One region of the Sphingomonas arantia genome, then DNA from elsewhere that is predicted to be linked to it. Evidence: riboswitches for the same ligand, from Rfam matches in the RefSeq annotation. Region 1 holds a riboswitch; the other holds the start of a gene.
What was found. Region 1 has a riboswitch for cobalamin ahead of ACFSGX_RS03065 (TonB-dependent receptor plug domain-containing protein). Riboswitches for the same ligand answer to the same signal wherever they lie in the genome.
Positions count from the first base shown of each region.

Region 2: another riboswitch for cobalamin. It lies ahead of cobW (cobalamin biosynthesis protein CobW); the one in region 1 lies ahead of ACFSGX_RS03065 (TonB-dependent receptor plug domain-containing protein).

Region 1 covers NZ_JBHUGS010000001.1:624,735-631,896, forward strand. The annotation lists gene ACFSGX_RS03045 (hypothetical protein) at 1-267, opposite strand, end outside; gene ACFSGX_RS03050 (DUF1176 domain-containing protein) at 336-1,397, opposite strand; gene ACFSGX_RS03055 (ATP-binding protein) at 1,681-3,753, opposite strand; gene cobU (bifunctional adenosylcobinamide kinase/adenosylcobinamide-phosphate guanylyltransferase) at 3,845-4,360, opposite strand; cobalamin riboswitch at 4,386-4,590, shown strand; gene ACFSGX_RS03065 (TonB-dependent receptor plug domain-containing protein) at 4,724-6,661, shown strand; gene ACFSGX_RS03070 (aminotransferase class I/II-fold pyridoxal phosphate-dependent enzyme) at 6,664-7,162, shown strand, end outside.
Region 2 covers NZ_JBHUGS010000002.1:138,804-145,965, forward strand. The annotation lists gene cobN (cobaltochelatase subunit CobN) at 1-1,408, opposite strand, end outside; gene cobW (cobalamin biosynthesis protein CobW) at 1,416-2,465, opposite strand; cobalamin riboswitch at 2,640-2,867, opposite strand; gene ACFSGX_RS06390 (TonB-dependent receptor domain-containing protein) at 3,137-6,418, shown strand; gene ACFSGX_RS06395 (S9 family peptidase) at 6,451-7,162, shown strand, end outside.

The sequences.
Region 1 (7,162 bases):
GTTGTCGCGCGTGATGCCGTTGCCGATCCGGTAGGCGTGGGTGCGTTCCGCATCGTCGTCGATCGGCCAGAAGTTCGGCAGGGCGAGCCGGAGATAGCCGGGATCGCGCGTGTTGAAGATCATGAGGAGCGACCTGCCCTCCGCCTTGAACCGGACATCGCCGTCCTCGTCCAGCTCGACGCCGCGATAGCCTTCCTGCTCCAGCAGGTGGCTGACATGCGCGCGCATGCCGTCGATGGCGGCGGTCGTCTCGGTGTCGTCGGTCATGTGTCCATCCTCCTGACGTGTGGGACCATAACCGCAACCGTTCGCGGCGCGCCAGAGCGGGGTGGCGGTTAGTTGGCCGAGCGGAACAGCGTCGGCCAGTCGCCGGGCGACATGCCGCCGCACGCCTGCTGGAACGCGAGTTCGGACAGGCGGAAGCGTTCGCCGTCCCAGATCGAAGTGGCCGACATGCCGCAATCGGCGAGCCCGCGGCCCTTGGCGACCATGGCGAGCCGGCCGGTTGCGGGATCGAATTCGGCTTCGGTGAAATAGGCTCCGGTCGATCGGTCGCCGGCGTTGCCGAGATAGGGTTGCTGCACGAACAATTGCCGCGACGGACCACCGGCGCGCGGCGCGATGAACGCGAGCGAGGAGCCCTGATAGGCGCCCATCAGGCAGGGGATCAGGACGAGCGCGCGGCGGGCGTCGAGCGCGTGCGCCTCGGGCGTCATGGCGTTGGGGTTCGCCTCGCAATCCTCGCGGGCGAACAGCGCCTTCTGGCCGGTGCGGACGGCGGCGATCAGCCGGCGCGCCTCGCCGGGGGCGAGTTTGGCGGTGATGGCGCGCGCCGAGATCCGGGGGAGCGGCGGGGCGGCGGGCACGCGGGTGGCGGGGGTGGAGCCGGGTTTCAGTAGCGCTGTGACGCCGTTCACCCGGCCCTGGCGCGCGTCGATCCGCAGCATGGCGGCGGCGAAACCGGTCAGCGGGACGGTGGCGTCGCGGCCCAGCGTGACCTTCGATGCGTCGCGGAGCTGGCGGACGAGGCGCCGGATCTCGGCGGGGTCGGTGGTGGCGATGCTGTTCTCGCCGTCCGGGGTGCGGCGCCATGCGGGGGCGGCGAGGATGGCGGGTTTGCCGTCGATGCGGATGTCGGCGAGCGTGAAGCGTCGTTCGGCGTCGATCGAGGCGGTGAGCGTGCCTTGCGGGCCGGCGGCGCGGACGATCTCGATCTGTCCGCCCTGGTAGCTGTCAGCGGGGAAGCCGCGTGCCACGCAGGTCAGCGTGTTGTCGCAGGCGACGAACCATTCGCCGTATGTGTCGTAGGACTGGATCGTGCCGGGTGGGGGTGCGGCGATCGCTGGGACGGTTGGTGTGGCGAGGAGGAGGAGTGCGGCAGAGAGTGGTCGTCGCATCGGGGTCCCCTTCGTCCTTGGCGGTGCGGTTCTGGCTCGACCTGCTTGCTGCGTCGAGGCTTTTCCCACGTATTTCCGACAAACCTGACGCACCGTCGACGTCATCCCGGCGGAGGCCGGGATCTCCCTTGGGCTGGGGGTGAGCGCTTTACCTGAGGGAGATCCCGGCGTTCGCCGGGATGACGGTTTGGGGGGAGGGTGAGGTTGGGTCGGGCGTCGCGCGTCTCGGCTGCGCTCGACGGCTCCCTCGATTTCGCTCGGGATGGGCGGAGGTTGGGGGTGGCTACTGCGCAACCATTTCGCGGACGCGGTTGGCGAGGACGTCGACGGGGAAGGGCTTGGTGATGACGGCCATGCCGCCGTCGAGCGAGCCTGTGCCGAGCGCGGCGTTTTCGGCGTAGCCGGTGATGAACAGCACCTTCAGGTCGGGGCGCGACCGGCGTGCTGCGTCGGCCATCTGGCGGCCGTTCATGCCGCCGGGCAGGCCGACGTCGCTGATCAGGAGGTCGATGCGCACGTCGGAATCAAGGATGCGCAGCCCCTCCAGGCTGTCGGCCGCCTCGATCACGGTGTAGCCAAGCTCCTCCAGCACGTCGGTGACGAGCAGCCGGACGGTCGGTTCGTCGTCCACCACGAGCACGATCGCGCTCTGTTCCGCGCGCGACAGCAGCCGGATCTCGGGGGGCTGGTCCTCGCTGTCCTCGGCATGATGTTGCGGCAGGTAGATGCAGACGGTGGTGCCTTCGCCGACGACCGAATGGATGCGGACCTGACCGCCCGACTGCTTGGCGAAGCCGTAGATCATCGACAGGCCGAGGCCGGTGCCCATGCCGATCGGCTTGGTCGTGAAGAACGGTTCGAACACTTTCTCGATGATCTCGGGCGGCATGCCGGTGCCGGTGTCGGTGACGCAGAGCGAGAGATAGTGGCCGTCGGGCAGATCCTTCATCCGGCCGCCGTCACGGTCGGACCCGGTGTTGGCGGTTGCGATCGTGATGCGGCCGCCGTTCGGCATCGCGTCGCGCGCGTTGATGCAAAGGTTGAGCAGCGCGTTTTCGAGCTGCGACGCATCGACCAGCGCGGGCCACAGGCCGTCTTCGCTCTTGACCTCCAGTTCGACCGACGGGCCGACCGTGCGGCGGATCAGTTCGGCCATGCCGGCGACGAGCCGGTTGACGTTGGTGGGTTTGGGATCGAGCGTCTGGCGGCGCGAGAAGGCGAGCAGCCGGTGGGTGAGCGCCGCCGCCCGTTTCGCCGCACCCTGGGCCGCGGTCATGTAGCGGGCGACGTCGGCGTGGCGCCCCTGCGCCAGCCGCATCTCCATCAGTTCCAGGCTGCCCGAAATGCCGGCGAGCAGGTTGTTGAAATCGTGCGCCAGGCCGCCGGTCAACTGGCCGACCGCCTCCATCTTCTGCGCCTGGCGGAGCGCCTCCTCGGTCTTGAACAGTTCGGCGGTGCGGTCCGACACGCGCTGTTCCAGTTCGTCGTTGAGCGTGCGCAGCGCGATGATCGCGCGGTCGCGTTCCGCCTCCACCGCGCGGCGTTCGTCGACATCGATCAGCACGCCGGAGAACATCGATGCGATGCCGTCCGCGTCGCGGTCGACACGGCCGTTCGCCTCGATCCAGTAATATTTCCCGTCGCGGCGCTGGACGCGGTACTGGTGCGCGTAGGATCCGCCGCGGGCGATGGCCTCGTCGATCGCGGCGCTCAGGCCGTCGCCGTCGTCGGGATGGACGCTGGCGACGATCTGTTCGAGCGTCAGCCCCTCCCGACCGAGCGCGGGATCGACGCCGAAGCTGCGTGCGAACGGTTCGTCGATCGTGAAGCGGCCGGTGGGCAGATCCCAGAACCAGGTGCCGATGATCGCGCCCGCGTTGAGCGCCAGCCGGACGCGTTCGTCGTTGACGCGGTCGCGTTCCTGCGCGGCGAGCGCGTGGGTGGTTTCGTAGGCCACGTTGAGGAACCCGACGACGCCGCCGTCGCCGTCACGCAGCGGGCTGTACGAACAGGTCCAGTAGGTATCCTCGACATAGCCGTTGCGCGTCATGGCGAGGTGGAGGTTGTCGAGCTTCACCGCTTCGCCGGCCATGGCGCGCGCGATGAGCGGTTCGATGTCGCCCCAGATTTCCGGCCAGACCTGGTCCATCGGCTGGCCCAGCGCCGCCGGATGGCGGGCGCCGAGGAAGGCGGCGTAAGCGGCGTTATACAGGAAGGTGCGGTCCGGCCCCCACGAGGCGCACATCGCGAAGCCGCTGGACATCATGATGTCGTGCGTCGTCCGGAGTGCCTGCGGCCAGGCATGCTTCGGACCGAGCGGTGTCCGGCTCCAGTCGAAAGCCTCCAGATATCGCAACGCTGAACCCCCTGATCGAACCGGCGTGGGCCGCCGGCCAACCGCGTTACAATATCGCGGAGCCGGACCGTATCCGTTTTTTTCGGGCGCGTTACGCCGGTTCGTAGGGCCGTAGCGGCAGGACGAGGCCGGCGACGACGAACCAGCTCGTGTCGACCGCGGCGGCGATGGCCTGGTTCAGGCGGCCGGCCTCGTCGCGGAATGCGCGACCGAGCGGGTGATCGGGGACGATGCCCATGCCGACCTCGTTCGTGACGATGACCAGCGCGCGGTCGGTCGCGGCGATGGCGGCGAGCAGGTCTGCGGAGCGCGCCGCGACGCCATGCCCGCCGAGCATGAGGTTCGACAGCCAGAGCGTGAGGCAGTCGACGAGGATCGCGCCGTCCGCGACGCCGGCGATCGCCTCGGGCAGCGCGAGCGGGCATTCGACCGTTCGCCAGCGGTCGCTGCGTTCGGCCTGGTGGCGGTCGATGCGGTCGACCATCTCGTCGTCGTGCGCCTCTGCCGTCGCGAGGTAGGCGAGCGGGCCGGGATGGCGTTCGGCCGCGGTCAGCGCGAGCCGGCTCTTGCCCGAGCGGGCACCGCCCAGGAACAATGTGGTCGTCATCTTGTGTTCGCCTCCGGCCGCTCGTATTGGCGCTTTTGCGACAGGTTTCCAGAGATGGAATGAAAAGGGAACCCGGAAGCGAGCGGCAACGCGCGTCATCCGGGGCTGTCCCCGCAACTGTGACCGGCGAGCCTTGCTCCATCTGCGTGCCACTGGATTTTCGGATCCGGGAAGGCCGGGCAAGGCGACGACCCGGGAGCCAGGAGACCTGCCTGTCGCGGTTGTCCTTCGTGCGGACGGGGTGTTCCGGGCGATCGAGGTTTCACCTCGTGTGACGACGGTGTTGGGGTCGTTCGCGACGGACCGCCGGTGATCGGCGGACCGTTGCGCGTGGCTCCGTAAGTTGTTGCCGGGGGACCTGCCGTGAAGCCTTATTCCTATCTGATCCTGCTGCCGTGCGTTGCGGCTGCACCTGCGTTCGCGTTCGAACAGAGTGCGCAATCGACCGCCGGGCTGACCCAGGCGGCGGAGGCCGGGCGCGACATCGTGGTGACCGCCAACCGCGAGGCGCGGCCGATCGCGACGGTGGGCCAGGCGGTGACCGTGCTGGACAGCGAGACGATCACACAGCGCCAGGCGTCGGTCGTGTCTGATCTGCTGCGCCAGACGCCGGGCGTGGTCGTGACGCGCAACGGCGGGCCGGGGACCACGACGTCGGTCAACATCCGCGGGGCGGACAGCGACCAGACCGTGGCGCTGATCGACGGGATCAAGCTGAACGATCCGTCTTCGCCGGGCGGGGGGTTCAATTTCGGCAACCTGCTGATCGGCAACATCACGCGGATCGAGGTGTTGCGCGGCGCGCAGTCGGTGCTGTGGGGCAGCCAGGCGATCGGCGGCGTGGTGAACCTGATCACGCGCCAGCCGACCGAGACGCTGGCGGTTAACGCGCGGGCCGAGGGCGGCTGGCACGATACGGGGCAGGTGTTCGCCAACATCTCCGGCAAGAGCGGGCCGGTGTCGGCGAGCCTGGGAGGGGGATATTATACGACGGACGGCGTCTCGGCCTATGCGCCGGGGACGGAGCGCGACGGGTTCCGGAACTATGCCGCGAACGGGAGTCTCGGGATCGCGCTGGCGCCGAACGTGTCGGTCGATCTGCGCGGGTTCTACATGAACGGGCGGACCGAGATCGACGGGTTCCCGGCGCCCACGTTCGGGTTCGGCGACACGCGCGAATATGGGAAGAGCGAGCAGTGGCTGGGTTATGCCGGGCTGAACGCCGCGCTGTTCGACGGCAAGTTGCGCAACCGGTTCGGTTATGCGCGGACGCAGACGAACCGGCGTAACTTCGACCCGGACGGGGTGCCGACCGAGACGTTCGCCGCCAAGGGGCGGAACGAGCGGCTGGAATATCAGGGGGTGGCCGACCTGACGTCCGCGGTGTTCGCGACGTTCGGAGCGGAGCGCGAGGTCTCGCGGTTCTCGACGTCGAGCTATGGCGGCCCGGTGGGGCGCGGGCGGGCGCGGATCTTCAGCGTGTACGGGCAGCTGGCGGTGACGACGATCGCCGGGCTGACCGCGACGGGCGGCGTGCGGCACGACGACCACAACGTGTTCGGCGGGGCGACGACCTTTTCGGGGAGCGGGGTCTATTCGCCCAACAACGGCGCGACGGCGTTCCGGGCGAGCTATTCCGAAGGGTTCAAGGCGCCGACGCTGTATCAGTTGCAGAGCGAATATGGGAACACGGCGCTGGATCCGGAGCGGTCGCGCGGGTGGGATGCGGGCGTCACGCAGCGCGCGCTGGACGGCAAGGTCGAGGCGAGCGCAACTTACTTCCGGCGGACGTCGCGCGATCTGATCACCTTCGTGTCGTGCACCGCGCCGTTGACCGGGATCTGCGCCGATCGCGCCGATGGGACGTACGACAATATCGCCAAGACGCGCGCGCAGGGGGTCGAATTCTCGCTGCTGCTGCGGCCGGTCGAGGCGTTTACGGTGAGTGCGAGCTACACCTATCTCGATGCGGTCAACCGGTCGGCGGGGACCAGCAATTTCGGGCGCGACCTGCCGCGGCGGCCGGGCGACAGCGTGACCGTCAATGCGGATTATCGTTGGGCGTTCAGGCTGACGACCGGGGCCACGATCACCGCGATCGGCGACAGTTTCGACAACGCGTCGAACGCGCGCCGGCTGGACGGCTATGTCGTGGCCGACGTGCGCGCGTCGTTCCCGGTGGGGGAGCATGTCGAGGTGTATGGCCGGATCGAGAATGCGTTCAACGCGCGGTACCAGACGATCTATCAATATGGGCAGCCGGGGCGCGGGGCGTTCGGCGGGGTCCGGCTGACCTACTGACGATGGTCGACTCTGGGATCGACGCGGGCGTCCTCGACACCTTCTGCGGCCATGGCGGCCGGGTGGACGCGGCGCGTGCGGCGCTCGGGGGGGCGGACTGGATAGACCTGTCGACCGGAATCGCGCCGTGGAGCTGGCCCTTCGAGGGCGTCGCGCTCGGGTTGGAGCGGTTGCCGGAGCCGGGGGCGATCGCTGGGCTTGAGGCGTGTGCGGCGGCGGCGTTCGGGGCGGACCCGGCGGGTGTCGTGGCGGTACCGGGGACCGACCTGGCGATGCGGTTGCTCGCGCCGTTGCTGGGCGCGCGGCGGGCGGCGGTGCTGGCGCCGGGTTATGCCGGGCACCGCGCGGCGTGGCCGGATGCGGTGGCCGTGGGGGATGTCGGCGAGGTTGCGGATCACGACCTGTTCGTGCTGGCGAGCCCGGCGAACCCGGATGGGCGGGTGGCCGATCCGGCGGTGCTGCGTGGGCTGGCGGCGCGGATGACGGTGGTTGTGGACGAGG
Region 2 (7,162 bases), on a different contig from region 1:
TGACGGCGGGGTCGGTTTTGGGGTCTCCCCAGGCGGTGTGGAGATCGTCGCGGAGGATTGCGGGGAGGGTGGCTAGGGCAGCCTTGTAGGCGGTGAGGGGCCAGGCGATTGTGTCCTGCGCCAGTGCTTCAGCGAGCAGTTTGCCGTTCGCGACCGTGTAGCCAGCTTCCAGGAGGTCGGTGAGGATCGCGTCTGCCGAAGCGAGCGCGTCGAGGCCGACGGCGTGGGCCATTTGCCACGCCTTGCCGGGATAGGTCGACAGGACGAGTGCCACGCGGCGGTCGGCGGCGGGGGTGGTGCCGAGGCGGACCCAGCCGTGGACGCGGTCCGCGATGGCGGCAATGCGTGTGGGGTCGGCGCGGTGGGCGCGGCGGGTGTATTCGAGCGCGGGGTCGGGGGTGGCGGCGTCCTTGAAGCTGGCGACGCCGGCGAAGAGGCGACCGTCGACCTCCGGCAGGACGACGTGCATGGCGAGGTCTGCCGCCGAGAGCCCGCGGGTGGCGTCGGCCCAGGCGCGGCGATCGGAGGTGGCAATCGCGACCTGGAAGACGGGGACGCCGGCGACGTCGAGCGGGGTGGCGTTGTCGGGCCCGCGCGCGGAGAAGGCGGTGGCGTTGACGATCGCGGCGGGGGCGAGGGCGGCGATCCAGCGGCGGAGCCACGCGGCAGGCTCGCCCTTCAGCGAGGGGGCGAAGAGCGCCACGACATCGTAGCCGCGCGCGACGAAGGTCGCGTGGAGCGCGGCGATCGGATCGGTATCGGCGGCGAGCAGGTAGGACCGGTAGAAGGTCAGTATGATCCGCGGGCGCGTGCTGGCGACCAGCATGGCGGCGGGGCAGGTGATGCCGGTGGCGGGCGCCCAGCCACCGACCGGGGCGACCGCGATCGCGGCCGGGCCAGGGGCGGCGGTGAGGCCGGCGGCTTGGGCCAGTTCGGTCAGCGCGGCGCGGGCGGCGAGTGCGCCGCCGGTGTCGCAGAGCATCGCCAGCCGCCGGACGGTGGCGGCGGGGACGGTCGAGACCGCCTCTAGCGGCGCGTCGGTCCGGCCGTCCGCGGCGAGCACGACGAGCGCGATGCCGCGGTTGCGGGCAAGGGCGGCGACCTGTTGCAACCCGTAGGGCCAGTAGGACCGGCCGCCGATCAGCCGGATCAGGATTGCCTTCGCGTGGGCCAGCGTGCGTTCGAGATAGGTGTCGACCGACAGCGGGTGCGCCAGATCGGCGAGGTTGGCGAGCCGCAGCGACGGCAGCGTCGTGCCGTCCGCGCCTGCCGCGTGCCAGCCGGCCGCGAATGCCCCGAGGTCGCTGTCCGAGAAGGACAGCATGACGAGGTCGGCCGCACTGTGACCGAGGTCGCGCGGGGTGGCGCTTTCCTCGATCCCGTGATTTTCGCGGAAGATGACGTGCATGGTGGCGTCAGCCGGCCAGCGCCGCTCCGATGACGGCGGGGTCGATGCGGTCATGTTCGGCGACGACCACCAGTCGGGTCACGCGCGCCTCGTCCGCGCGCCAGGGGCGGTCATACTGGACGCGGACGCGCGCGCCGACCGCCTGGACGAGCAGCCGCATCGGCTTGCCCCGGACGGCGGCATAACCCTTCACCCGCAGCACGTCGGCGCTGCGGGCGAGCGCCTCGATCCGCGTGACGAGCGTGGCGGGATCGTCGATCTCGCCGCTTTCGTGGACGAGGCTGTCGAAATCGTCATGCTCGTGCTCCTCCTCGCCGTCGTGGTGCGAGGGGCGGGCAGCAATGTCGTCTTCGGCCGCGGCGTCGAGGCCGAGGATCACCGACGCATCGATCACGCCGTCGACCAGTTCGACGACCGGCACGGGGCGGGGCGCGGTGGCGGCGATCGTCGCGCGGGCGGCGGCGAGGCCTTCGGCACCGGCCAGGTCGCCCTTGGTCAGCAGGACGAGATCGGCGCAGGCGAGCTGATCCTCGAACACCTCGGCCAGCGGCGTTTCATGGTCGATGCCGGGATCGGCGGCGCGCTGAGCGTCGAGTGCGGCGACATCGGTGGCGAAACGGCCGGCGGCGACCGCCTCCGCATCGGCCAGCGCGATGACGCCGTCGACCGTGATGCGCGAGCGGATCGCGGGCCAGTCGAACGCCTTCAGCAGCGGCTTGGGCAGCGCCAGACCGGAGGTTTCGATGACGATGTGGTCGGGGCGTGGATCGAGCGCGAGGAGATGTTCGACGGTCGGAATGAAATCGTCCGCGACGGTGCAGCAGATGCAGCCATTGGCCAGTTCGACGACGTTTTCGGCAGGGCAATCGGGGATCGCGCAGCCCTTCAGGATATCGCCGTCGATGCCGAGCGTGCCGAATTCGTTGACGACGATCGCCAGACGCCGGCCGCCGGCGTTGCGGATCAGGTGGCTGATGAGCGTCGTCTTGCCGGCGCCGAGGAAGCCGGTGACGATCGTGACGGGGACCTTGCCCAAAGTGGGTGATAGAGCGGCCATGATGTTCCTTCGCCAAGCGCGCGACAACCGGCGGTCGGGGCCGTGATACGGCCGGCACGGGACATCGGACGGCGCTTGAGAAGACGCCCGTGCCACGCACCGATGCGGCCCCGGCCGCATGGACTTCGTCGCTCAGACGGAACACCGTGCCGCGGCCATCCCCTGGACCAAGGCAAGAGCGACCACACGCCGGCAGGTCTCCTGGCTCACGGGTCGTCGCTCGGGTCACGGCCTTCCCGGATCGGACGTATGCCCTCTCCAGTGGCCGACCGCCGGCGGACCGGCAGGTCATGTGTCCTTCGCTCGCCGCTTACAGTTGCAGGGACAGCCGCGGATTTGGGGCCGAGACCCCGCACCGCATTCCCTTTCAAGCCCTTTCGGGCACCGGTGCGATCGACGGAACCGATCAACGGCTCCGCATACGGACTTAGCCGAGCGGCGCCGCGATGCCAATATGATTGCGGTTAAGTGCCGGGGGGGTGCCCGAGCCGGTACCAGTGAGCGAGAGCGGCGTCGCCGCTGATCGGCTGTTGCGTCGCAGCATCGGGCCGCGCCGCGCGAAAGCGAATGTGATGCGGTAGTGCAACAAGTTGAATGTTTCATGACACCCGATTGACGTGACCGATAATTGCAGGAAGTTTGTGTGCAGTGCACCATTCGGGGGATTGGCAATGTTCGACGTTACACAGCGACAGCTCAGAAACGCGACCGCACCGTTCGCGCTGGCGATCGGGCTCTGCTGGGCGTCGTCCGGCATCGCGCAGACCGCGGCCGACCCGGCGCCGGCGGAGGCGACATCGGGGGAGGAGGTCGTCGTGACCGGATCGCGGCTGGCGTCGAACCCGAATTCGGTTTCCGCATCGCCGGTCGTCAGCATCAGCGCCGACGAACTGCGCAAGACGGGGCAGAACGACATTGCCGAAACGTTGCGCGAGATCCCTGCGCTGATTTCGTCGCAGACCGTTGCGGACTCGATCGATCGCGGCAGCGGCGGCGTCGGTCAGGCGACGCTCGACCTGCGCGGGCTGGGCGCGAACCGGACGCTGGTGCTGGTGAACGGCCGGCGTCACGTCTCGGGCGTCACCGGCACGCAGGCGGTGGATATCGCGACGATCCCGAGCCAGTTGATCGACAGCGTCGAGGTGCTGACCGGCGGCGCATCCGCGGTGTACGGCGCGGATGCGGTGACCGGCGTCGTGAACTTCAAGCTGAAGGACGATTATGACGGCATGTCGCTGCGGTCGCAGATGGGCGTGTCCGACAAGGGTGACGGGCGGACGTTCGTGGTCGAGGGACTGGTCGGTCGGAACTTCGCCGAGGGGCGCGGCAACATCACCTTTTCGGGGTCCTACGCCAATGATCAGGAAATCCAATATGGCGACCGTTCGGCGACGCGCGACAACGGCAAGGCGAATGCCGGGCTGAGTTACGGCAACCCGGCGCTGCGTTTCCAGTCTGGCGACATCAGTGCCGCGACGCCGAATTTCCAGCGTTTCTACAGCCTGGCCAACGGATCCTATCCGACCGGATCGTCGATCCCGGACGCGGCGGATTTCGCGGCGGACTATGCCGCGGCGTTCGGGGCCGCGCCGACGCTGACCGCGGCGGAACAGGCGTTGATCGGCCGGACGGACGGCGCGCCGACGCTGGCGATCGGGCGTTATCCGACGTTCGCGATCAGTTCGAACGCAGGGCTGATCTTCCGCAACGATTTCGCGCCGTTCAATGCGGACGTGGACGGCAACGGCGTCGCGGATTGCAGCCAGTCCTATATCGGCACCGCGTTCGGCGGCTGTTACGTGTCGACCGAGGGCGGCGGCGTGCGGCCGTTCCAGGACGGCGTCATTTCGACGTCGACCAACCAATATGGCGGCGACGGGGCCGTCGAGACCGCGAACGCCGCATCGTTGATCCCACGGTCGCGGCGCTACAATGCGAACCTGCTCGGCAAGTTCGAGATCGCGCCCGCCGCGATCCTGTTCGGCGAGGCGAAATATGCGCGGACCGAGACGTTCTCGCAGAACCCGTACAACACTTTCTACGACACGCTGACGATCGCGCCCGACAATCCGTATATTCCGGACGCGCTGCGGGCCGATGCAGACGAGGCAGGCGGGCTGCTGGTGTCGCGCGACTTCCTTGATCTGGGGCCGGCGTCGCAGCGCAACAATCGCGACACCTACCGCGTCGTGGGCGGCGTGCGCGGTGCGCTGACTCCGCATCTGAGCTACGAGGTCAGCGGCAATTACGGCCGGACGGACCAGAAGCAGATCAATTCGAACGGCGTACTGACCGACCGGTTGTTCGCGGCGCTGGATGTCGTCACCGGGCCGAACGGCACGCCGATCTGCCGGTCCGACATCAGCGCGGTGGCCCCACCGACCAGCCCGTTCCCGGCGGCGGACCCGGGCTTCTACTCGTTCACGCCGGGCGACGGCACCTGCAAGCCGGCGAACATCCTGAACGGCGTCAATTCGCTGAGCGCGGACGCGGTGAACTTCATCACGCAGCGGACCGTCAACCGGTCGCGGCTGGAACAGATCGTCGCCAGTGCGCAGCTGACCGCGGACACCGGCGCGTTCCTGACCTTGCCGGGCGGGGAGCCGGTGCGCGTGTTCGCGGGCGGCGAGTATCGCCAGGAACGCAGCCGGTCGACGTTCGACCCGCTGGTGCTCGGCCTGTTGCCGAGCGGTTCGGCCGCGGGGGCGGAGGGGACGTTCGTCGGCGACGTGTCCGACAACCAGTCACTGACGTTCGACCCGACGTCGCGCACGCTGAACGCGGGCGGGAAGTTCGACGTGTACGAGGCGTTCGGCGAGGTCGCGATCCCGTTGCTCACCAAGGTCCGGTTCGCCGACGAACTGCGGATCGGCGGGGCGGCGCGTTTCTCGCGTTATTCCACGGTGGGCAATACCTTCACCTGGAACGTCAACGGGATCTATGCGCCGATCCGCGACGTGAAGATCCGCGGCAGTTACGCCAAGGCGGTGCGCGCGCCGAACATCTTCGAGCTGTTCTCGCCCGCGCAAGGGGCCGTGTTCCGGCCGGCCGACCCGTGCGAGCAGTCGACGCTCGACTCGCTGGTCGCGGCCGGTGTTTCGACGGCGCAGAACCGGATCGCCAACTGCCGTGCGGACGGTCTGCCGGCGGGGTATAGCGATCCGCTGACTGCGCGCTTCTCCGGCACGTCGGGCGGCAATCCGGACCTGCGCGAGGAAACCGCGACGACCTGGACCGCGGGCATGGTGGTGCAGCCGCGCTTCATCCCCGGCCTGACGCTGAGCGCCGATTACTACAACATCCGGATCGACAACGCGATCGCGGCGGTCTCCGCGCAGGACATCGTCAACAGTTGCTACGACAACAGCAGCCTGGACAACCAATATTGCGGGCTGTTCACGCGCAACCGCAACCCCGCGTCGCCAACCTATCTGGGGTTGAACTTCCTGGAACAGACGCAGCTGAATTTCGGGCGGATCGAAACCGCGGGCGTCGACATGTCGGCGGCGTACAGCCACCGGTTCGGCAATACGCGGATCGGGCTGAACGTCACGGCGACCTGGGTGGACAAGATCGACCGGTTCTTCGACCCAAGCGATCCGTCGCTGGTGAACCCCGGGCTGGGCGAGCTGGGCGCGCCGGAATGGGCGGGCGTCGGTTCCGCCACGATCGGGCACGGTGCGGTCTCGCTGAGCTACCGCCTGCAATATATCGGCAAGCAGTCGCTGGCGCCGGTGTCGATCGAAACGCGCGACCAGCAGTTCGGCGATGCCGGGATCGCTGACGAAAAATTCATCCACGACGTGACCGCGACGGTTGATCTGGGGCGCGAACGCAGCGTCTATGTCGGGGTGAACAACCTGACCGACACGAAGCCGTATATCACCAACGTCGCCTATCCGGTGTCGGCGGCCGGGCGGTTCTTCTTCGTCGGCCTGAACACGCGTTTCTGATGGAGAGCAATGTGTACGAACGGACCCGGACGATGACACGGTGGATGCTGTCGACCGGGGCGGCGCTTGTTCTGGCGGGCGCGGGGCAAGCGCAAACGCCGTCGACTGACGGTGCGGCACCCCCGCGGGTCGCCAAGCGGCCGTTCGAGGTGACGTCGCCAAACGGCGCGCGGCGCGACGATTATTACTGGCTGCGCGACGACACGCGGAAGAACCCGGAGATGCTCGCCTATCTCAAGGCGGAAAACGCCTATGCCGATGCGCAGCTCGCCGCGCTGAAGCCGTTGGAAAAGACGCTGTACGACGAGACGGTCGCGCATGTGAAACAGGATGACGGGACCGTCCCGTATCTGAAGAACGGCTACTGGTACGCGTCGCGTTTTGCCGCGGGGGCGGACTATCCGGTGATCGAGCGGCGCAAGGGGAAGGTCACCGCGCCAGCCGAGCGGCTGTTCGATCAGCCGGTGATGGCCAAGGGGCACAGCTTCTTCTCGCTGAGCGGGTGGCAGGTCAGCCCGGACAACCGCCGCGTCGCGTGGGCGGAGGACGTCGTGGGGCGCCGCCAATATGTGCTGAAGGTCAAGGACATCGCGACCGGGCGCGAGACGGCCGATACGGTCACCAACATCGAACCGAACCTGGTGTGGGCGGACGACAAGACGATCCTGTATATCGAGAAGGACCCGGTGACGCTGCGCGGATACCGCGTAAAGGCGCATGTGCTGGGCACGCCGGCGGCGCGCG